DNA from 3 places in the Billgrantia sp. Q4P2 genome. Region 1 is predicted to be linked to each of the others. Evidence: predicted binding sites of a transcription regulator. Region 1 holds the regulator's gene; each other region holds the start of a gene.

The links. The regulator sigma-54, encoded in region 1, starts transcription at its own class of promoters, with help from an activator protein. The targets are predictions, from matches to a motif close to TGGCACNNNNNTTGCTNT.
Region 2: glnA (glutamate--ammonia ligase) is a predicted target of sigma-54. The motif match lies at 1,806-1,823, and genes of this name have one in related genera.
Region 3: flgB (flagellar basal body rod protein FlgB) is a predicted target of sigma-54. The motif match lies at 4,992-5,009, and genes of this name have one in related genera.

What each region holds. Positions count from the first base shown of each region.
Region 1 covers NZ_JBRBAI010000002.1:333,835-341,330, reverse strand. Annotated here, with positions in the region: gene pmbA (metalloprotease PmbA) at 1-91, shown strand, start outside; gene ACUY1T_RS04460 (HPr family phosphocarrier protein) at 241-510, opposite strand; gene rapZ (RNase adapter RapZ) at 513-1,433, opposite strand; gene ptsN (PTS IIA-like nitrogen regulatory protein PtsN) at 1,480-1,950, opposite strand; gene hpf (ribosome hibernation-promoting factor, HPF/YfiA family) at 1,957-2,265, opposite strand; gene ACUY1T_RS04440 (RNA polymerase factor sigma-54) at 2,374-3,795, opposite strand; gene lptB (LPS export ABC transporter ATP-binding protein) at 3,954-4,685, opposite strand; gene lptA (lipopolysaccharide transport periplasmic protein LptA) at 4,687-5,196, opposite strand; gene lptC (LPS export ABC transporter periplasmic protein LptC) at 5,223-5,843, opposite strand; gene ACUY1T_RS04420 (KdsC family phosphatase) at 5,856-6,413, opposite strand; gene ACUY1T_RS04415 (KpsF/GutQ family sugar-phosphate isomerase) at 6,438-7,439, opposite strand; gene ACUY1T_RS04410 (calcium/sodium antiporter) at 7,472-7,496, opposite strand, start outside.
Region 2 covers NZ_JBRBAI010000014.1:25,676-33,171, forward strand. Annotated here, with positions in the region: gene typA (translational GTPase TypA) at 1-739, opposite strand, end outside; gene ACUY1T_RS19360 (hypothetical protein) at 1,072-1,611, shown strand; gene glnA (glutamate--ammonia ligase) at 1,963-3,369, shown strand; gene ACUY1T_RS19370 (DUF4124 domain-containing protein) at 3,553-4,095, shown strand; gene glnL (nitrogen regulation protein NR(II)) at 4,445-5,491, shown strand; gene ntrC (nitrogen regulation protein NR(I)) at 5,484-6,893, shown strand; gene ACUY1T_RS19385 (deoxyguanosinetriphosphate triphosphohydrolase) at 7,016-7,496, shown strand, end outside.
Region 3 covers NZ_JBRBAI010000002.1:142,534-150,029, forward strand. Annotated here, with positions in the region: gene ACUY1T_RS03470 (flagellar basal body L-ring protein FlgH) at 1-284, opposite strand, end outside; gene flgG (flagellar basal-body rod protein FlgG) at 355-1,137, opposite strand; gene ACUY1T_RS03480 (flagellar basal body rod protein FlgF) at 1,183-1,938, opposite strand; gene flgE (flagellar hook protein FlgE) at 1,959-3,230, opposite strand; gene flgD (flagellar hook assembly protein FlgD) at 3,383-4,075, opposite strand; gene flgC (flagellar basal body rod protein FlgC) at 4,081-4,488, opposite strand; gene flgB (flagellar basal body rod protein FlgB) at 4,520-4,933, opposite strand; gene flgA (flagellar basal body P-ring formation chaperone FlgA) at 5,117-5,806, shown strand; gene flgM (flagellar biosynthesis anti-sigma factor FlgM) at 5,950-6,231, shown strand; gene ACUY1T_RS03515 (flagella synthesis protein FlgN) at 6,228-6,677, shown strand; gene ACUY1T_RS03520 (diguanylate cyclase) at 6,905-7,496, opposite strand, start outside.

The DNA of each region.
Region 1 (7,496 bases):
GCTGCAGGCCGTTGGCAGCGACATCGACACCCGCGGCAGCATTCACACCGGCAGTTGGTTGGTCGGCGAGATGACAGTGGCAGGTAGCTGAAACGGATATGGGCCTTACCGCAAGGTTCGCGGGAATGAGCGAGCGATGGTCAGGCCAGGCGAAGCCCGATGAGCAGGCGGAGTTTAGGGAACCTGAATGAGCACTGCGAGGAGGGCTTCAACGCCGCATGGCCGAGCGCAGCCATTCCCCTAATTATCCTCTTCGAAGCGGGCATCGAATAACGCCTCGATGGCTTCCAGCGCCGCTTCGGCATCATCTCCTTCGGCACGGACCTCGAGTTCGGTACCGCAGGGGGCGCCCAGCATCAACAGTGCCATGATGTTGCTGGCATCGGCCTGCTGCTGGCCACGGTTGACGAATACGCGGGCGCGAAAGGGCTGGCAGCACTGTACCAGCTTGGTGGCAGCTCGGGCGTGGAGGCCGCGTTTGTTGGTCAGGGTCAGCTTGCGGCAGGGCACGCTCAAGTTTCCTTGCGTTCAGACGTCTCTTCGGTCTCTTCCTGTACGGCGGTGACCGGAGTGTGGATACCGAGTTCGCGATGGCGCAGGCGCACGTCGGGCTGTTGCTGGGCCAGATGCTTGGCGAGGCGCTCGGCCAGGTAAACCGAGCGATGCTGGCCGCCGGTGCAGCCGATGGCGACAGTCAGATAGCTGCGGTGGGTATCGCGGTAGGCCGGTAGCCAGCGTTCGACCCAGGCGATGATGTCGTCGAGCATTTCCTGGACAATGGGATACTGCTCCAGGAACTCGACGATACTGGGCTCCCTGCCGGTGGCCGAGCGCAGGCGCGGGTCCCAGTAGGGGTTGGGCAGGCAGCGAGCGTCGAAGACGATGTCGGCGTCGAGAGGAACGCCGCCCTTGAAGCCGAACGACTCCACGGTCAGGGTCAACTGCTCGGCGCGATGGCTGGCCACCTGCTCGGTGATGCGCCCGCGCAGGTCATGAACCGACAACCGCGAAGTGTCGATGATCAGGTCCGCCAGGTTGCGAATGTCGCTCAGCGTCGCGTCTTCGGATTCGATGGCCTCGCCCAGGGTCATGTCCCGGCCACGGGTCAACGGATGGCGACGTCGGGTAGCGGAGTAGCGTTCGAGGAGAATGCGGGCATCGGTGGTCAGGTAGATGATCTGGCAGTCGACCTGCTTGGTGCGTAGCTCTTCCAGCAGCCGTGGGAAGCGCTCCAGGGCATGGGGCAGGTTGCGTGCGTCGATGCTGACGGCGATCGAGGTCTGGATCGTGGGGGAGTTGCGCAGTTCATCCACCAGAGATCCGAGTAGCATCGCCGGCAGGTTGTCGATGGAGTAGTAGCCGATGTCCTCGAGCGCTTGCAGTGCGATCGACTTGCCGGAGCCGGAACGGCCGCTGATGATCACAAGCTGCATGACGGTTCTCCTGATCAGGGGCCGGCCGAACGGCGAGTAGAAAAAGTCAGGCCGAGGACTGTCGTCGGATCGCTTCGATGAGGTGCTCGTGGAGTTCACGCTGGCTCGCGCACTTGCGCAGCCCCGCACGCGTATCGGCGTCGTTCATCACGCCCGCCACCTGGCTCAGCAACGACAGATGCGTGTCGTCGGCCTCCTCGGGCACCAGCAGCACGAAGACGAGATCGACTGGCTCGCCGTCGATGGCGTCGAAGTCGATGGGCTCGGCCAGTTTGAGAAAGGCGGCCACCGGGCTATGGCAGTGGGGGCTACGGGCATGGGGGATGGCCACGCCATTGCCGATCCCGGTACTGCCCAGTCTCTCACGACCGACCAGTCTGCCGAAGACCTCCTGACTGTCGAGGCTAGGAGTGTTCTGCGCTATGAAGGTGCTGAAGAACTCCAGCACCCTCTTCTTGCTGCCCCCGGGAACGTCGAACAGCGCGCGTTCCGGGGGCAGGATGGTTTCCAGTGTCATGGCAGCTCAGCGAATGCCGGCGCCCTGGGCGCGCGCTTGGGCCTTTTCCTTGTGTTTGACCAGTTGGCGGTCGAGCTTGTCTGTCAGCGCATCGATGGCGGCATACATGTCCGGATCGGAGGCTTCAGCATGAAGGTCGGCGCCGGCGGCATGCAGCGTGCAGGCGGCCTGCTGACGCTCCTTTTCGATCGAGAGCGTCACTTGCACGTTGGTGATGTTGTCGTAATGGCGCTGGACGCGGCTAAGCTTTTCGCTCACGTAGTCACGCAGTGGATCGGTCAGTTCAACATGATGGCCGGTGATGTTGACTTGCATGACAAGCTCCTTCGTCCTTCGGGTGGTGGCTCGATTGTAACCCTTTTTGCTGTCCTGCAAACCCCCTCGAAAGTGACGATTGCCCAGCGTCAGCGTTACGTCGAGGCATCAGCGAAAACGCTTGCGCTCGCTCGAGGAGGGAATTCCCAGAGCTTCACGATACTTGGCTACCGTGCGACGTGCCACCTCGATACCGCTCTCTGCCAGCAGATCCACCAGGCGACTGTCGGAAAGAGGCTTGCGCGGTGGCTCGTCGGCGATCAGTTTGCGGATACGGGCACGAATAGCCGTGCTGGAGTGGGCGTCCCCGTCGCCGTTGCCACCTACGTGGCTGGAAAAGAAATACTTCAGCTCGAACACGCCGCGTGGGGTGTGGATGAACTTCTGTGTCGTCACGCGCGATATGGTCGACTCGTGCATCTCGACGGCCTGGGCGATGTCGGCCAGCACCAGGGGCTTCATGGCTTCTTCGCCCTGCTCGAGAAACTCGATCTGGCGTGCCATGATCTCCCGCCCCACCCGCAGCAGGGTATCGTTGCGGCTGGCGAGGCTCTTCATCAGCCAGCGCGCTTCCTGCAGGTGATCCTTGAGGAACTGGTTGTCCTGGCTCTTGTCCGCGCGCCGCACCAGCGCGACATAATCGGGCTGTATGCGCAGCCGGGGCAGGGCCTCGGCGTTGAGTTCCACGCGCCAGCCTGATTCGTCGTGATAGGCAACCAGGTCCGGGGTGACGTAGCTGCTGCCCACTTCGGCATAGGCGCTACCGGGGCGTGGGTCCAGCGAGCGAACCAGGGCAATGACCTCATTCAGGGCATCGTCGTCCAGCCCCAGGCGGCGCTTGAGCAGGCGACGGTCGTCGGCAGCCAGCGCCTCGAGGAACTGGCGCACCAGGCGACGGGTCTGTGGCAGCAGCGGCGTATCGTCGGGCAGGGCGGCCAGCTGCAGCATCAGGCACTCGCGCAGATCGCGGGCGAACACGCCGGTGGGCTCGAACTGCTGCAGGCGCAACAGAACCTGTTCGACCTCCCGGGTGGGTAGGCCTTCGAGCCCCTGCTGGCGCAGGCCGTCGCGGATATCTTCCAGCGCCTGCGACAGGTAGCCGGCGCCATCGACGGCATCGATCAGGCTCTCGGCGATAATGCGCTGGCGGTCGCTCAGATCGGTCATCGCCAATTGCCAGATCAGGTGGCCGGCCAGCGTCTGCTCCGAGGCCTGGCGCTCGAAATCCGGTCCTTCGCCGGTAGCGCCGCCGGAACTCGAACCATGATCGGGGTAGGTATCCGTCCAGTCACTGTCGGTGGAGAGTTCGCTGGGTATTTCGCTGGCCCAGTCATCGCTCTGGGCTTCGCCGACGGCCTGTTCGCCGAAGCCGTCGTCGAGTTCCAGCATGGGGTTGGATTCCAGGGCTTGCTGGATTTCCTGGCGTAGATCGAGAGTCGAGAGCTGCAGCAGGGCAATGGCCTGCTGCAGCTGGGGGGTCATGGTCAGCTGGGTGCCGACACGCAGTTGCAAGGATGCTTTCATGGCCATGAGAATAACGGGCTCATCTGCCGGAAAACTCTACCCTAGACCGGTCGGCAGCGACTTGCAAGAGAATTGACTGCAATATGCATGCCATCGGCAATATTTATGCCTGATTAGAATATTTTAAATAAAGATCAAATGCTTGCATAATGCACTGGATTGCGCTACAGGCGAAAATCCTCGCCCAGATAAACTTCCCGTACCCGCCTGTTGGCAAGGATGGCCTCGGCGTCACCTTCGGCAATGATCTGGCCGTCACCGACGATGTAGGCCGAATCGCAGATGTCGAGGGTTTCGCGAACGTTGTGGTCGGTGATCAGTACGCCGATGTTGCGCGCCTTCAGCTGGCGAATGATCCCCTTGATCTCGCCCACCGAAATTGGGTCGACCCCGGCGAAGGGTTCGTCGAGCAGGATGAAGGCCGGCTCGGTGGCCAGCGCCCGGGCGATCTCGACCCGCCGCCGCTCGCCGCCGGACAGGCTCATGCCCAGGTTGTCGCGAATATGGGTGACATGGAAGTCTTCCAGCAGCTGCTCGAGCCTTGCTTGTCGCCCATGGCGGTCGAGATCCTTGCGCGTCTCGAGAATGGCCATGATGTTGTCGGCCACCGACAGCTTGCGAAAGATCGACGCCTCCTGGGGCAGGTAGCCGATTCCGGCTTGGGCTCGCTCGTGCATGGCGCTGTGCGAGAGATCCAGATCGTCGATATGAACTTCGCCGGCATCCGCCTTGACCAGACCGACGATCATGTAGAACGAAGTGGTCTTGCCTGCCCCGTTGGGCCCAAGCAGCCCGACCACGCAGCCCTGTTCGATGGCGAGGCTGATGTCGTGTACCACGCGGCGGCGCTTGTAACTCTTGGCCAGATTTCGGGCTTGCAGGGTCTTCTTCGCCATTTCAGCGCTCCGGCTGCAGGGTCATGCGGATACGCTGGCGCCCCTCGACGCCTTCCCCCTCGGCACGGGCCTGAACGACGCGGCGGTCGAGAAAGTACTCCAGGTAGCCACCGTCGAAGGTGTCGCCCCCTTGGTGCAGCTCGGCGCGGTCGATCAGCTCCACGCGCCGCTCGGCCACGTGATAGACGATCGTGCGGCCCCAGCCGCGGACCACGGGTTGGTCGGGGTCGGGCTGCTGCTCGATGTAGGCGCGTTCGCCGCGGGCCGTGGCGCGGGAGAGTTCGCCGGCCGCATTGCGCTGAAACTCGACTCGGTCGCCGGTCAGCCGCATGGTGCCCTGGCGGATGTCGACATCGCCGGTATAGACCGCGGTGCCGGCGCGGTCGTCGAGGTCGAGTCGATCGGCCTCGACCTCGACGGGTTGGTCGGCGTCACGCTGCTGCGCCATGGCCGAACCGCTACCTGCAAGACCGATCAACGCCATGCCAACCAGCGCCAGGGTGAGTGGCATTCGGACGGTCGGGAGCTTGCATCGCTTCATGGCGTGAAATCCTCTAGGTTGGCGGCTTCGGCCTGCCCCGGCTGTGCGCCTTCCGGGGGGTGATGGCCGCGCACATTGTCGGTCAAACGTGCCCGATTGTCATGGATCCAGGCGTCGAAGCGCTCGCCACGCATGTGCTGTGGCGGCTGCTGCAGCAGGGCGGGCGTGTCGCTCCAGGCATGCCCCACGTTGGCGTCGAAGTGCAAGGTTTCGGTGTCGAGCTGCCAGCGCTCCTCGGGCGCGAAGAGCCGGGCGTCACCCGAGAGCGTCAGCGGGTTGCCGCCCGGGCCGAGGCGGCCTTCCGTGCTGCTTGCCACCCATAGTCGGCCCTCGCGGTCGATCAGATGGGCCTGCGGGGTGACGGCGCGGGTGACGTCGTCGTGGGGCGTATGCACCAGGCGCGGGCTCTCCAGGCGCTGATGGGGCCGGCCGTCGGCATCGAAGCGGGTCAACTGCGCCTGCTCCAGAAAATAGTCGGGCTCCCCAGCTTCATCGGTGGGTACCGGGCCGGGCGTTGGCACCTGCCAGGGATCCAGCCAGGCAATCAGGCCGCCAAGGCCGAGCAGCAGCAGGAACAGCCAGGCACGGAACGAGGGGCGTGGCAGCCGACGCAACATATCCGAGCGGCCTCAACGCTTGCCGTGGAGGTAGGTGTCGACCAGGGCGTCGCGATGCCCTTGCGCTTCGAGCAGCATGTCGCAGATCTCGCGCACTGCGCCATGTCCTCCGTTGCGCTCGGTGACGTAGTCTGCCAGTGCCCGCATGTAGGAAGGGGAGCCGGGCACGGTAATGCCGATGCCGGCGCGCTGGATGGCTGCCAGGTCGGGTAGGTCGTCGCCACAGTAGGCGACCTGTTCGAGCTCGATGCCCTTGCGCGTGCACAGTTCGCGCAGAGTGGCGAGCTTGTCTTCGCAGCTCTGGAAGACGTGATCGATGCCCAGGGCGGCGGCGCGGTGGCTGACCATGGGCGATTCGCGTCCGGTCAGGAAGGCCACCTGGAGGCCGGCACGCCGCAACAGCTTGAGGCCCAGGCCATCCTGGGTGTGAAACGCCTTGATCTCTACGCCATCGGCCTGGAAATAGAGTCGGCCGTCGGTGAGTACGCCGTCCACGTCCAGCGCCAGCAGGCGAACCTTGCGCAGGCGGTCGACAAGGCGTGGGTCGATGGTAGGGGTGGCCAGAGCCATGGGCTCTCCTTGGTCAGGGTGATGTCAGATGACGCCGCTTCGCAGCAGGTCGTGCATGTGCAGGGCGCCGATCGGGTGCCCCTCTTCGTCAACGACGGCAAGCGCCGTTATCAGGTTGTCTTCCATGATGCGCACCGCTTCGGCGGCCAGCATGTCGGGAGAGATGCGCTTGCCGGGGCGGGTCATGACGTCGTCCACCGTCAGCTGGCTGAGATCCTGATGCTGGTCGAGTGTGCGGCGCAGGTCGCCGTCGGTATAGACACCGATCAGCTGATTCTGCTCATCGACGACACAGGTGAAGCCGAGCCCTTGGCGGGTGATTTCGAGCAGGGCGTCGCGCAGGGGGCTGCCCAGTGGCACGCTGGGCAGCCGCTCGCCTTGATGCATCAGGTCGCTGACGCGTAGCAGCAGGCGCTTGCCCAGGCTGCCGCCGGGGTGCGAGAGGGCGAAGTCTTCGGCGGTGAAGCCGCGCGCCTCGAGCAGGGCCACGGCCAGGGCATCACCCAGCACCAGTGCGGCGGTGGTCGAGGCCGTCGGTGCCAGGTCCAGTGGGCAGGCCTCACGCTCGACGCCGGCATCGAGATGGGCATCGGCGTGGCGGGCCAGCGTCGAGTCGGGGCGCCCGGTCATGCTGATCAGCGGCGTGCCGATGCGCTTGAGCAGCGGCAGCAGGGCGGTGACCTCGGCCGTCTCGCCGGAGTTCGACAGCGCTACTACCACGTCGCCCGGTGTGATCATGCCCAGGTCGCCGTGACTGGCTTCGCCGGGGTGGACGAAGAACGCCGGTGTGCCGGTGCTGGCGAGCGTTGCAGCGATCTTGCCTGCGATGTGGCCCGACTTGCCCATGCCGGTCACCACCACGCGGCCCCGGCAGGCGAGCATCAGCTCGCAGGCACGGTCGAAGTGGCTGTCGAGGCGTTCGGCCAGCGCGGCGATGGCTTGCTCTTCGATTTTCAGGGTGCGGCGGGCGCTGTCTCGCAGTAGCGAGGAGTCGGCGCCTTGAGCTGGTGAGTCGTCTGTGTTCATGGCGATGATTGTTGCCCTTTGTGGGGAATCGCTCAAGTGGCACCGCTGGCTGAGGCG
Region 2 (7,496 bases), on a different contig from region 1:
TGGGCCTGACCGAACCGCGCTTGATGCGGCCCAGACCGATGACACCTACATAGCTGGAGTAGTCCAGCGCCGAGATCTGCATCTGGAACGGGCCGTCCTGCTCCACGGCAGGCGGCTCGACGATGTCGACGATGGCCTGAAACATGGGCGACATGTCCTCGGCCAGCGATTCCGGGTCCATGCCGGCGATGCCGTTGAGCGCCGAACAGTAGACGATCGGGAAGTCGAGCTGCTCGTCGGTGGCGCCGAGGTTGTCGAACAGATCGAAGATCTGGTCGATGACCCAGTCGGGGCGTGCACCGGGGCGGTCGATCTTGTTGACCACCACGATCGGCTTGAGGCCTTGGGCGAAGGCCTTCTGTGTCACGAAGCGGGTCTGCGGCATGGGGCCGTCAACGGCGTCGACCAGCAAGAGCACCGAATCGACCATCGACATCACGCGCTCCACCTCGCCGCCGAAGTCGGCGTGTCCGGGGGTGTCGACGATGTTGATATGGAAGTCGCGGCCGTTGCCGTCCTGCCAGCGAATCGCGGTGTTCTTGGCCAGGATGGTGATGCCGCGTTCCTTTTCCTGGTCGTTGGAGTCCATGATGCGCTCCTGACCCTCGGCCTTGCGGTCCAACGTGCCGGACTGGCTCAAGAGCTTGTCGACCAGCGTGGTCTTGCCGTGGTCGACGTGAGCGATGATGGCAATATTGCGCAAACTCTCGATACGAGAGGGGGTTACAGCTGTGTTCATAGGGTGTGACTCATCAACAGGTGCGCACCTATGTACACATCGATAGGACGTACCCTAGGCGCGGGGTAGGGGAGTGGTGGCGCATTGTACAGATAAGCGGCGAAGGGGAATAGCACAACCTCGTCATAAGGCACTTCTCAGCCCGGGGCGTGGCTGCCCCCATGCGCTCGAGGCTGCCCGGGCAATATTCCCGGCCAGCAAAGCTGGGCACAAGTGGGACAACGTGGTGCGATGAAATTCAGCAAGGGAACTTTGATGACACCTTTCTACACTTATCCACACAGTTTGTAACGATGTTTCCCGAGCGGCCCTCCCGTGGTGGAGCCAGAGCCATGACCTTATCCAGTGTCATTTTCGATGCACGTGCCGCGGGAGCGAAACTGCCGCGTAACCTGGTCATCTTCGAGCAGGCCGCCCGGCGCTGGCAGGGTGGCTATGAGCTGCTGCTGGTGGATGATACTGGAGATCGCCGGCTGCCAGCCTTGGCTCAGCGCCACCAAGCCACCCTGCTATCGTGCAGTTCCTCTACCTTGGGCAGCCGCCTCAATGCCGCGGTGCGTGCGAGCCGCGGGGAAGTCTTGCTATTTCCCGGGCTAGGGGATCGTCGCGTTGCCGACTGGCTGAGCCAGCGTCTGATCGACGTGGAGCTGGACAGCCACTGGGACGCTGCCGTCCTGCCGGTACGCCGTCACAGCTGGATCCGCTGGTGGTGGCTGCTCCAGGGTCCTTCGCCATGCGATACCTTCTTGGTGGCGCGGCCCTGGTTCGAGCGCATCGGTGGCTTCGATCCGCAGTTGGGGAGCGATGCGCTTCCCGATCTGCTCGAGCGGCTGCGGGCATGCCAAGCTCGCGTGTCGATCGAGACCGCATGAGATTGATGTCTTTTTTGCACTGTTTTAGTGCGAGGCAGTATTGATTGCACCAGTATGGCGCCTTGTGGAGAGCCCTGAGGGGGCTGAGTGAGGTCAATCGAGCAGGCTTGGTGCAGTGCGATACAGTACGGTGCAAATTAATCTTTCGAAAAAACAGGTGATTACTATTTTGCTGGGCTTGCATGGTGCATTTTTGGCATGCCTCCTGCATTCGTATGGGCAGCTCGCCATGCTTGTGCATGGCGAACGTGGGCAGCAGGCCCACAGCGTGTTACAACAGGCGCTGCAACGAACCCGCGCCAGTGGACTTCAGCCAAACAAATCGAGCCACAGCTCAAACGGAGGACACACATGTCAGCCAAGACTCTCGCCCTGATCGAAGAACATGACGTGAAGTGGGTAGACCTGCGCTTCACCGACACGCGGGGCAAGGAACAACACGTCACCATTCCGGCCCGTGACGTCAACGAGGAATTCTTCGAGAACGGCCAGATGTTCGATGGCTCCTCCATCTCCGGCTGGAAGGGCATCAACGAGTCGGACATGATCCTGCGTCCGGAAGACGGTACCGCCTTCCTCGACCCGTTCACCGAAGACGCGACCCTGGTGCTGCGCTGCGACATCATCGAGCCGGCGACCATGCAGGGCTACGAGCGCGACCCGCGCTCCATCGCCAAGCGCGCTGAAGCCTACCTGCAGTCCACCGGCCTGGGCGACACGGCTTTCTTCGGCCCCGAGCCCGAGTTCTTCATCTTCGACGAAGTGCATTGGAAAGCCGATATCGAAGGCGCCATGTACAAGATCACCTCCGAAGAGGGCGCCTGGGCCACCGACCGTCAGGTCGAAGGCGGCAACCTGGCGCACCGTCCGCGGGTCAAGGGTGGCTACTTCCCGGTACCCCCGGTCGACAGCTTCCATGACATTCGCGGCGCCATGTGCAACACCCTGGAGGCCATCGGCCAGACCGTCGAGGTGCACCACCACGAGGTGGCCAACGCCGGCCAGAACGAGATCGGCGTCAAGTTCAACACCCTGGTGAAGAAGGCCGACGAAGTCCAGGAAATGAAGTACGTGATCCACAACGTGGCCCATGCCTACGGCAAGACGGCCACCTTCATGCCCAAGCCGCTGGTTGGCGACAACGGCAGTGGCATGCACGTGCACCAGTCCTTCTGGAAGGATGGTCAGAACCAGTTCGCTGGCGATCAGTACGCCGGCCTGTCCGAAATGGCGCTCTACTACATCGGTGGCATCATCAAGCACGCCCGTGCCCTGAACGCCTTCACCAACGCTTCCACCAACTCCTACAAGCGTCTGGTGCCGGGTTTCGAGGCGCCGGTAATGCTGGCCTACAGCGCCCGCAACCGCTCTGCGTCCATCCGCATTCCCTACACGGCAAGCCCCAAGGGCAAGCGTGTCGAGGCTCGCTTCCCCGACCCGACCGCCAACCCCTACCTGGCCTTCGCCGCCATGCTGATGGCCGGTATCGACGGTATCAAGAACAAGATCCATCCTGGCGACGCCATGGACAAGAACCTCTACGACCTGCCTCCGGAAGAGGGCAAGCTGGTACCGACCGTCGCCAGCAGCCTGGACCAGGCGCTCGAGGCGCTGGACGCGGATCGTGCTTTCCTCACCGAGGGCGGCGTGTTCACCGACGACATGATCGACGCCTACATCGAGCTGAAGATGGAAGACGTCGAGCGTATCCGCATGACCACGCACCCGATCGAGTTCGACATGTACTACAGCTGCTGATACCGCAGCTCGGACGGCTGGACGAGGCTTGCCTTGCCAGCCGGCTCCGCCAAGGGGCTCCGCATCGCGGAGCCCCTTTTTTGTCGTACACTGAGTGGCGAAAGATTGCCGGGAAATACGTTCATTGGCACATCGGCCGGCCGACAGTTGAGCTGCGCGGGTCGCCATCGAAGGAGAGTCCTCATGGGCAAGGCGATCGTGCTGTGTCTGCTGGGCCTGATACTGGCGCAGGGGGCGCTGGCCACGACGATCTATCGCACCACCGATGCTCAGGGCAACGTGATCTTCACTGACGACCCCAACCGCGGCGGTGAGCCGGTGGAGCTGGCACCACTGACTGTCATCCCTTCGCGCGTCGAGGAGCCCCGGGCCGAGCCGCCACGCGTCGAGGGCGTTGCCCCCCGCATGGACGAGGCGCCGGGCCAGCCCTTCATGCCCTATGACACCTTCCGCATCCGCTCGCCGGAGCACGGGGCGGACCTTCCCGCGAGCCATGCCGGCAACCTGCAGGTGGAACTGGCCATCGAGCCGGAACTGCGCCCCGACCACAGCGTGCGGCTGCTGGTCGACGGCCGAGTGAGCCAGACCCCCATGCATACCCGAGCCTTCATGCTCAACGATCTCGACCGTGGCGAATACGTGCTGCAGGCGGAGCTGCTCGACGCCCAGGGGCAGATACGCCATCGCAGCCCGCCGGTCACCTTCCATGTGCAGCGAGGCTATTGATGCTGCCGCAGGGTGGCGGCTGATTCGAGGCGCTCTGCCCCAATCTGACCATTACCCCCTCTCTTGCTTCGCCCGCCCTGGACCGCGATGCACCAAGGCGGGGGAGGCGCATGCTCCCTGGCATGGCAGTTTATCTGCTTGTGCACCATTATAGTGCATGAGGATGCGCTGCGTTCGCCCTGAAACGGCGCCATGCCGCGCCGGGAAGGGTTGGCGCGTTTCTTGCTTGGAATGTTGAGTCCTGAGTGCTGCCTGGCTTCGGGCGGTGGTTGCGGCGATCCCAACGATGCGCCATGACGATGCACATACTGCTTCATGCACCCCTGCATTCACCAAGGGAAGGTCGTAAATGTATCGACGCCTGATGGAACACCTCACCACGGCGGTGCTGCTGCTGGACGATGAGCTGCGGCTGAGCTGGATGAATCCGGCGGCCGAAGCCTTGCTGGCGGTCAGTCTGGGGCGGGTGAAGGGGCTTGGCCTGGCGACGCTGCTGGCCGAGGACGATGGCATGGGCGAGGTACTGGCCAAGTCCCGCGACGACCAGCACCCTTTCACCCAGCGTGAGGTAAGGCTGGCGCTGCTCGGCGGCGCCGCGGTCACGATCGATTATACGGTGACGCCGCTGTCGACGGCGGAACTGCTGGTGGAGATGGAACCGCGCGACCGCCTGCTGCGGATCTCTCGCGAGGAGGCCCTGCTCAACCGTCAGGAGGCGATCAAGGTGCTGTCACGCGGCCTGGCCCATGAGGTCAAGAACCCGCTGGGCGGGATTCGTGGCGCCGCGCAGCTGCTGGAGCGCGACCTCGACGACCCCGCCCAGCAGGAATTCACCCGCATCATCGTCGAGGAGGTCGATCGTCTGCGCGATCTGGTCGACAGCATGCTGGGGCCGAACAAGCTGGTGCGCCATGAGCCGCTCAACATCCACAAGGTACTGGAGCGGGTGCGCACCCTGCTGATGGCCGAGACACCGTCGGTGGTCATCGAGCGCGACTATGACCCCAGCCTGCCGGATTTTCCCGGCGACGAGGCCCAGATGATCCAGGCGGTGCTCAACGTGGCGCGCAATGCCGTGGAGGCGATGACCGAAGCCGGCACCGAAGCCCCGAGCCTATTGTTGCGCACCCGGGCACGCCGCCAGTTCACCCTGGGCGCGGAGCGGCATCGCCTGGTTTGCGAGGTGGCCTTGATCGACAACGGCCCCGGCGTTCCCGAAAGCCTTCAGGAAACCCTTTTCTATCCCATGGTATCGGGGCGTGCCGACGGCAGTGGGCTGGGGTTGTCCATTGCCCAGGGCATCCTGCATCAGCACCAGGGGCTGATCGAGTGCGATTCCCGCCCCGGTCATACCGAGTTTCGACTGCTTATTCCATTGGAGAGGCGCCATGACTGATGTCGCACGTGTCGCGGTGGTCGACGACGACCGCGCCATTCGCTGGGTGCTGGAGCGCGCCCTGGCTCAGCCCGACCTCGAGGTCGAATGCATCGAGCGGGCCGACGTGGCGCTCAGCCGCTTGCTGGACGATCCCCCCGACGTGCTGGTCACCGACATTCGCATGCCGGGCATCGACGGCCTCGACCTGATGTCGCGAGTGCGGGAAGTGCACCCCGACCTGCCGGTCATCGTGATGACCGCCCACTCCGACCTCGACAGCGCCGTGGCCTCCTATCAGGGCGGCGCCTTCGAATACCTGCCCAAGCCGTTCGACGTCGACGAGGCGCTGGCCCTGGTGCGTCGTGCCGTGGCCCATGCCCGCGAGCGCAAGCGCCCGGTGAGTGTGCCCGAGGGGCTGGACGCCGAGATCATCGGCGAGGCACCGGCGATGCAGGAGGTGTTCCGTGCCATCGGCCGCCTGTCACACTCGCACATCACGGTGCTGATCAACGGCGAGTCGGGTACCGGCAAGGAGCGGGTGGCCCGCGCCCTGCATCAGCACAGCCCGCGTTCCACCCATCCCTTCATTGCCTTGAACATGGCGGCGATTCCCCGCGACCTGATCGAGTCCGAGCTGTTCGGCCACGAGAAGGGCGCCTTCACCGGTGCCACGGCAAGCCGCCAGGGGCGTTTCGAGCAGGCCAACGGCGGCACGCTGTTCCTCGACGAGATCGGCGACATGCCCGCCGAGACCCAGACGCGGCTGCTGCGGGTGCTGGCCGACGGCGAATTCTACCGGGTCGGTGGCCATACGCCGGTAAAGGTAGACGTGCGCATCATCGCGGCCACCCACCAGAACCTGGAACGGCTAGTGGAGGATGGTCGCTTCCGCGAGGACCTGTTTCATCGCCTCAACGTGATCCGCGTGCACCTGCCCAAGCTGGCGGAACGGCGCGAGGACATCCCACGGCTGGCGCGGCATTTCCTGGCCGAAGCCGCCAAGGAGCTCGCCACCGACATCAAGGTGCTGACCAAGGACGCCGAGGCTCACCTGACCCGGCTGGCCTGGCCGGGCAACGTACGCCAGTTGGAGAACACCTGTCGCTGGCTGACGGTCATGGCCTCGGGGCGCGAGATCCTGATCGAGGATCTGCCGCCGGAGCTGCGCCAGGGGGAGGACAGCGAGGTCGCCAATGGCGACTGGCGTGCTGCCTTCCGCGACTGGGCCGACCGTGCCTTGGCGGCGGGCCACACCCACCTGTTGGAAGAGGCGGTGCCGGACTTCGAGCGCATCCTGATCGAGACCGCGCTCAAGCATACCGGCGGGCGCAAGGGCGAGGCCGCCGAGCTGCTGGGCTGGGGCCGCAATACCCTCACCCGCAAGCTCAAGACGCTGCTGCCCTCACTGGCGGAGGATTGATGCACTAGTCATCAGTTTCGAAAGGCCGAGCTTCAGAGGGCCCGGTCTTTTTTGGTGGATTATCGTAGCCGTGGTCATAGGGCCCGCGGCAGTGCCAGAATGAAGGCTTCAGGAGGAAGCCCATGACGCAGATGCACTGGCAGCAATTGCTCGACCCTTCCCGGCTGCACGGAAAGCCCACCAGCGGCCGTGACGAGATCGGCCGCAGCCCGTTCCACAAGGATCATGATCGTATCGTCTTCTCCGGCTCGTTCCGGCGGCTGGGGCGCAAGACCCAGGTCCATCCGCTGACCGACAACGACCATATTCACACCCGCCTGACCCACTCCCTGGAGGTGGGCTGCGTGGGGCGCAGCCTGGGCATGATCGTCGGTGAGCTGTTGCGCGAGCGGTTGCCCGGCTGGATTACCCCGGCCGACCTCGGCGTGATCGTGCAGGCCGCCTGCCTGGGGCACGACATTGGCAACCCACCCTTCGGCCACGCTGGCGAATACGCCATCCGCGACTGGTTCAAGCGCGCCGAGCGCGACGGCAGCGGGCTACTCGAGGGGTTGAGCGAGCATGAACGGGCCGACCTGCTGACCTACGAAGGTAACGCCCAGG
Region 3 (7,496 bases), 190 kb from region 1:
CCGTTGCGACTCATGTTGGACTGCGAGTTCTTGCTGGCGCTGACCTGCTCGTCCAATACGATGGTCAGGATATCGCCCACCATGCGCGGGCGGCGATCCTCGAACAGCGGCTGTACGCCACGGTGAGCCTGGTAGATGGAACCATTGGCCATTCGCGGCGGCGGCTCGGCGATGTTGATCTGCTCCTGCTCCCCCACCACCGAGGCGCGTGGCACTTGGGCGCAACCGCCCAAGGCCAGCATTGCGATGGCGGTGATCGCCAAGGCCACTCGTGCGGCCGACATAACCGTACCTTTCATTCTCACTCGCTTCCGGCCGAACCGTTCAGGCCAAGGTGTTTCATTGGAACGTCGATCAGAGCTGGCTCAGGCGCGCCAGCATCTCGTCACTGGTCTGCACGGCACGGCTGTTGATCTCATAGGCCCGCTGGGTCTGGATCATGCTGACCATCTCCTCCACCACGTTGACGTTGGAGGTTTCTACATAGCCCTGGAACAGACGACCGGCACCGTTCATCCCCGGCATGGTTTCATTGCGCGGGCCGGAAGAGGTAGTTTCCCGGTAGAGATTACCGCCGATGCTCTCGAGGCCGGTCGCGTTGACGAAAGTGGAGACGGTGATCTGACCCACTTCCAGCGCCTGGTTGACGCCGGGCTGGGTCACCGAAACGATGCCGTCCTCACCGATGGAGATCGACAGAGCGTTGTCGGGAATGATGATGGCCGGTTCCAGCGGGTAGCCATTGGCGGTGACCATCTGGCCGTTCTCGTTGAGCTGAAAGCTGCCGTCACGGGTATAGGCGGTGGTACCGTCCGGCATCAGCACCTGAAAGAAGCCGTTACCGTTGATCGCCAGGTCGCGCGAGTTCTCGGTCTGTTCGAGCCCACCCTGCGTGTGCAGGCGCTCGGTAGCAACCGGGCGTACACCGGTACCAACCTGCATACCCGAAGGCAGGCGGTTCTGTACGTCGTTCTGGGCGCCGGGCTGACGCAGGTTCTGGTAAAGCAGGTCCTCGAACACCGCCCGCGAGCGCTTGAAGCCGTTGGTGCTGACGTTGGCCAGGTTGTTGGAGATGACGTCCAGCTTGACCTGCTGGGATTCCAGTCCGGTCTTGGCCGTCCACAGTGACTTGATCATGTTTTTTCCTCGACCCTGCGGGCCTCAGTCCTGAATAGAGAGCCTTCAGCCCTGGATAGAAAGCAGATTATTGGCCCGCTGGGCGTTTTCGTCCGCGGTGCTGATGACTTTCATCTGCATTTCGTAGCGCCGGGCGACATCGATCATGGCCACCATGGCCTCCACCGCGCTGACGTTGCTGCCTTCCAGCGCGCCACTGGTGAGGAGGGCTTCATCGTCGGCTTCCAGCGCCGCGACCTCCCCCTCGGCATTGGGCGGCATACGGAACAGGCCGTCGTCGCCGCGCAGCAGGTTCCGCTCCGGCGTGACCAGCTTGAGCCGGCCCACGTCGACCAGGGCTTCCGGCCCTTCCCCTTCGCCGATGGCGCTGAGGGTACCGTCGGCACCGATGGTCACGCTCGAGCCCAGTGGCACGATGATGGGGCCGCCTTCGCCGATTACCGGGCGGCCCACTACGGTCACCAGGCCATTGCCATCCACCTCGAGGTCACCGCGCCGGGTGTAGGCCTCGGTACCGTCGTCGGCCTGCACGGCGAGCCAGGCGTTACCCTGCAGGGCAACGTCCAGCTCACGGCCGGTGCGCGTGATCGGCCCGGGGCTGAAATCGCTGCCCGGGGTGGTGGCCGCTACCGAGACACGGGTCGGCAGAGCTCCGTCACCCTGCACTGGCACGGCGCGCATGGCATGCAGCTGGGCGCGAAAGCCGCTGGTAGAGACGTTGGACAGGTTATGACTGACCACCGCCTGCTGGTCCATGCTCTGCTTGGCCCCGCTCATGGCGGTATAGAGGATGCGGTCCATGATTCAGGCTCCGTCCCGGCTTAACGCAGGTTGATCGCGGTTTGCAGGAGTTCGTCCTGGGTCTTGATCGTTTGCGAGTTGGCCTGGTAGGCGCGCTGCGCCACGATCATGTTGACCAGCTCACGGGCCATGTCGACGTTGGAGGTCTCGACGGCGCCGGAGACGATACCACCCAGCAGACCGGTACCCGGGGCACCGATCAGCTCCTGGCCCGATTCGTTGGAGGCGCGCCATACGTTATCGCCGGCAGGCGTCAGGCCCTCGGGATTGCGGAAACTGACCAAGGAAATTTGACCGGCGGGGCGCGACTCCTCGTTGGAGTAGTTGCGCATGATCACGCCATCTTCGTTGATGGTGATGCCCACCAGGGTGCCGGAGGTGTAACCGTTCTGGGTCAGGCTGCTGACGGTGGAGGTGTTACCGAACTGGGTGGAACCGGCGAGATTGAGGTCGAACTCAAGATCCAACGGCTCACCATTGAAGAATTCATTAGTAGGAAACTGTATACCAGCAATCGCGCCGTTAGCCCCTACGTTGCCTCCGCCATGTACAAGCTTACCGTTGGCATCGAACTCCAACGTGTACGTAGTAGCAGTATCAGGAGTCGCCCCACCCAAGGCTTGTCCATCCAGCGTCATCTTGGCGGTCCACTCATTGGAACCGACCTTCTCGTAGTAGACCGAGATATTGCGTGGATTGCCCAGCGAGTCGTAGACGGTGAAGTTGTTCGAATAGTGGTAATCGATCGATACCGGATCGCCATTCACGTCACGGGCCTCGACTGTGCTCATGTCGTCGGAGCCCGGCTGCATGCGCGCATCCAGATTTAGCGTAGTGCCGACACGTGTCGTGGCACTGGCGGCCAGCTCCTCGGCGGAAACGTTCAGCGGCACCGGCTGGCCACCCACCTGCACCTGGCCGGCGGCATTGAGGCCATAGCCCATGATCTGAAAGCCCTGGGCGTTGATCAGGTTGCCTTCCGAGGTCATCGAGAGCTGGCCATTGCGCGAATAGACCACCTCGCCGCTGGTGTCCATGTAGCGAAAGAAGCCATTGCCGGCCACCGCCAGGTCCAGGTTGCGGTTGGTGGACTCGATGTTGCCTTCGTTGAAATTCTGCAACACCGCAGAGACCCGCGTACCCAGGCCGACCCGGGAATTGGCGAAGACGTCGGAAAACTGGACGTTGGAGCCCTTGAACCCCACGGTCTGGGAGTTGGCGATGTTGTTGCCGATCGCCCCCAGTTTCTGCGACTGGGAGTTCAGGCCGCTCAATGCTTGTGAAAAGCTCATGTTTCGTTCCTCTGCCTACCGGCTGTATTTGCCGCTATGCGCGGTTCTTTTAGTAAGCACTGCACGAATGCCTGCACGAGTGTATCGCTGCGTTGCGCGGTGCTCGGCTATTCGTACAGCACTTCCTTGATGCTGTGTTAATGGATGAAGAATCAGAGAATCTGCTTGACCTGGTCGAGGCCGACCTGACCATAGACGGCACCCAGGTCCAGCCTCACGCCACCGTTCTTGTCGGGCGGCGTCACACCGCCGACCACGGCGTAGTTGAGGGTGCTGGCATCCAGCGCCTTGTCGCCGCTGGTGGCCTCGATGCGCACGCGATAGGAGCCCGAGGCGGCTGCCTCCCCCTCGCTGGTGCGGCCATCCCAGGTGAACGATTCCACCCCGGCCTTGACCGGCCCGATGTCGTAGCGGTTGATCACCTGGCCACTGGCGTTGGTGATCACCACGCGCACGTTGTCGGCCGACTGGGGCAGCTCGATGCCGAACGGGGTGGTATGCAGCTCGCCATCATCGCCATGTTCGAGTAGTAGGCGATCGCCCGGCACCAGCACGCCCTGCCCGATCAGGGCGGTCGCCTGCAAGGTCTGGCCGGCGTTCATCTGGTCAGTGATACCCTTCAGGGTCTTGTTGAGATCCTCGATGCCGCTGACCGTATTGATCTGGGCCAGCTGCGTGGTCATCTCATGGTTATCCATGGGATTGAGCGGATCCTGATGCTGCATCTGGGCGATCAGCAGCGTCATGAAGTTGTTGCGCAGCTCGGCGGACTGGCTGGCATCGCGGGCGGAAGGGCCACCCTGGTTCAGGCGTGTAACGACGTTGGCGTCGATGGTGTTGGACATGACGATCAGCCCTCGCCCAGCGTTAGTGTCTTGAGCATCATTTGCTTGCTCGTGTTCATGACTTCGACGTTGGCCTGATAGGAGCGCGATGCCGAGATCATGTTGACCATTTCATGCACCGGCTCGACGTTGGGCATGGTTACGTAACCCTCCTCGTTGGCCAGCGGGTGCTCGGGGCGATACTCCATGCGCAGGGGCGAGGGGTCCTCAACCACTTCGCGTACACCGACACCGCCAATGCCGTGGCCACCCTGCAGGCGCGATTCGAACAGCACCTGCTTGGCCCGGTAGGCTTCGCCGTCCGGCCCGGCCACGCTGTCGGCGTTGGCCAGGTTGCTGGCGGTGACGTTCATACGCTGCGACTGGGCGCTCATGGCCGAGCCGGCGATATCGAACACGGAAAACATCGACATGGTAAGATCTCTCTCCGTCTGATCCGGTCTGTTATTCCGGCTGCATGGCGTTCTTCAGCCCCTGGATGCGGCTGTTCATGATGGTCAGCGCCGCCTGATAGCGCACTGAGTTGTCGGCAAACTGAGTACGCTCGCGATCCATGTCCACGGTATTGCCGTCCAGGCTCGGCTGGTCGGGAACGCGGTAGAGCAGCTCTTGGGAGGGCGCCGCCATGGCCTGGCCCGACAGGTGCCGCTCGGAGGTACGTGCGAGCGATAGCCCGCCGCCGGTCGTGCGCCCCTGCTCGACCGCCTTCTTCAGTTCACTGGCGAAATCGATGTCACGCGCCTTGTAGTTCGGCGTATCGGCATTGGCAATGTTGCTCGCCAGGATCTGGTGACGCTGCTGGCGCAGGCCCAGCGCCTGCTGGTGATAATTAAAGGCGGCCTCGAGCTGGTCGATCATGCCGGCACTCCCCGTCCAAACCCAGTGGATGACATGCGGAACTTCTTGAGGTTGAAGAATAGCGATGCCCCTGTCATTTCAATGGCAGGAACAGGCCGGTTTTCCTTGTTCATTTCCACTGTTTCAGCCTGGCGCGGCCAGCTAGAATCCTGCCATTACCCTCATGCTGGACGGCCTTGCCCCATGCGTTTGACCCGCCTCGCCCTGTTGCCACTGCTGTCGCTGGCCGGTTTGCTGGCGATACCGGCAGCCTCGGCCGATGACACCGAGCTGCTGCAAGTCGTGCACGGCTTCCTGCACGAGGAGGCCAGCGCGCTGGGCGACGAGCTCGTCATCGAACTGCATCCCCCGTCCGCCAGGCTGCCGGCCTGCGAATCTCCCCAGCCCTTTCTCACGCGCCCGGGCGAAGCCCCCCTTGGCCGCGTCTCCGTCGGCGTACGCTGCGGCAGCGACGGCCGCCAGGTACGCTACCTGCAGGCAGAAGTCGGCGTGATGGGTGAATATCCGGTACTCGGCGCCCCGCTTTCCCCAGGCGAGACCGTGCGCCGCGATCAACTGATCATGCACTCAGGCAACCTCGCCGAGTTGCCAAACCGAACCCTGCTCGACGTCGACGAGATCGTCGGCCAGATGGCGACGCGCGCCCTCGCCCCCGGCCAGCCGCTGCAGGCCCATCAGTTCCGCAGCCTGCCGCTGGTGGAGAGAAACCAACGCGTCGTGGTCGAGGCCAGGGGTACGGCATTTCGCGTTTTGCGAGAGGGACAAGCGTTGGAACCGGGAGGACTCGGCGACCGGATCCGGGTTCGCTTCGATAGCCGCGAAGTCGTGACGGCAGAGGTGGCCGGAGAGGGCGTCCTTGTCGTAGACTTCTGACACTGACCGCTGCGCGTTGACGCAAGCACACCAGGAATGGCACGCGCATGTCCGCCTGAGACACTTGCGCCCGCAAACAGGCCTAAAGTTATCCAGCGCGCTGCCGATAGCAGGTGAAAGCATCCGGTCATGAGGCCATTATCGTGAAGATCAACAGCCAGAATCCCCTGACTCGCCCGACGCAGACGACACCGCGCGAGGAGACTCAGCCAGTCAAGGGCGCCACCCCCTCAGGGCAGCAGGAGCCCGGCCCCTCGGCGGCCACCCATCTCAGCCATCAGGCTGCCGATACCTCGCGCGACGTCGATATGGCGCGGGTCGAAGAAATTCGGGAAGCCATTCGCGAGGGGCGGCTGGAAATCCGTGCCGACCGTATTGCCGATGCCCTGATCGAATCCCTGACAGCGGAGCGCGGTGGGGAATGAGCCTGGCGAAGCTTCTTCAGGAACAGCAGCAACGTCTGGACGGCGTCATTGGACTGCTCCAGCAGGAGCGCACCTTGCTGGCCGATGCGAAAATCGATGGCAACGTGCTCGGCGACATCGCCGCACGCAAGCAGGCGCTACTGGCGAAGCTGGAAGCCAGCGAAACCCTGCGTCAAAGCGTGCAGCAACGGCTGGGCTATGCCAGTGGAGCGGAAGGTGCACGTCAGGCGGCAGCCGACGCCGGCTGCGAACACGCCTGGACACATACCCTGGAGCTGACTCGTGAAGCTCAGCGCCTCAATGCACTGAACGGCAAGCTGGTGGAACTGCGCATGGAGCAGAACACACGCCTTCTGACGTTCATCCATGAAGCCGCGGAAAAGACCGTCTATCGCGCCAGCGGGCGCGTTGCCGCCCAATCGGGGCACATCAACGCCTCGGTTTAAGCCGCTCCCGGCCGCCTCTCTCGCACCCCTTCTTCCGCCCCGCCTTCACGAGTTCAGCGATTCAGCGATTCAGCGATTCAGCGATTCAGCGATTCAGCGATTCAGCGATTCAGCGCATTATTGCCGGCCGGCCAGTGAGGCCGGCCGATAGTGATAGTACGTGCTCGCTGCGCGCCAGCAAGGCAACGTCCTCGCAACCGCGCACCCCCTACCCGTTGTCGGGTCCGTTACCACAGGCTGTCGATCAGATCATCATCGCAGGTAGTGATCACCACGGTATTGCGCCCATCAGCCTTGGCCTTGTAGCTTGCCTCGTCGGCACGAGCGAGCACGACTTCGACGGATTCGTCGCCCTCCTGCAGCGCCGTGACCCCCATGCTGAGCGTGATGCTGTAGATCTTGCCCTCGTTGGTCACAGTGACCTCGGATACCGCGCGACGCAAGGATTCGGCGATCTCACCCGCCTGCTTGAGCGTGCAGCTGGGCAACAGGACCGCGAATTCATCCCCTCCCTGGCGTGCGACGTGGTCGCTGCGCCGCACTTCCCAGGCCACCACCTGAGCGACTCGCCGCAGCATTTCGTCACCCAGGGCATGGCCACCTTCATCGTTGATCGGCTTGAAGTGGTCGAGGTCGAACAGAATCAGCACCGAGGGCGTGCCGGTCTTGGAGTATTCCGCCAGCGCCTCTTCCAGGCGCCGCTCGAAGCCACGCCGATTGAGCAGCCCGGTCAGCGGGTCGTGCTCGGCCTCCCAGCGCTGGAGCGCCTCCTGCTGCCGCCGCTCGGTGATGTCCTTGACCATGCCCACGAATCCCAGC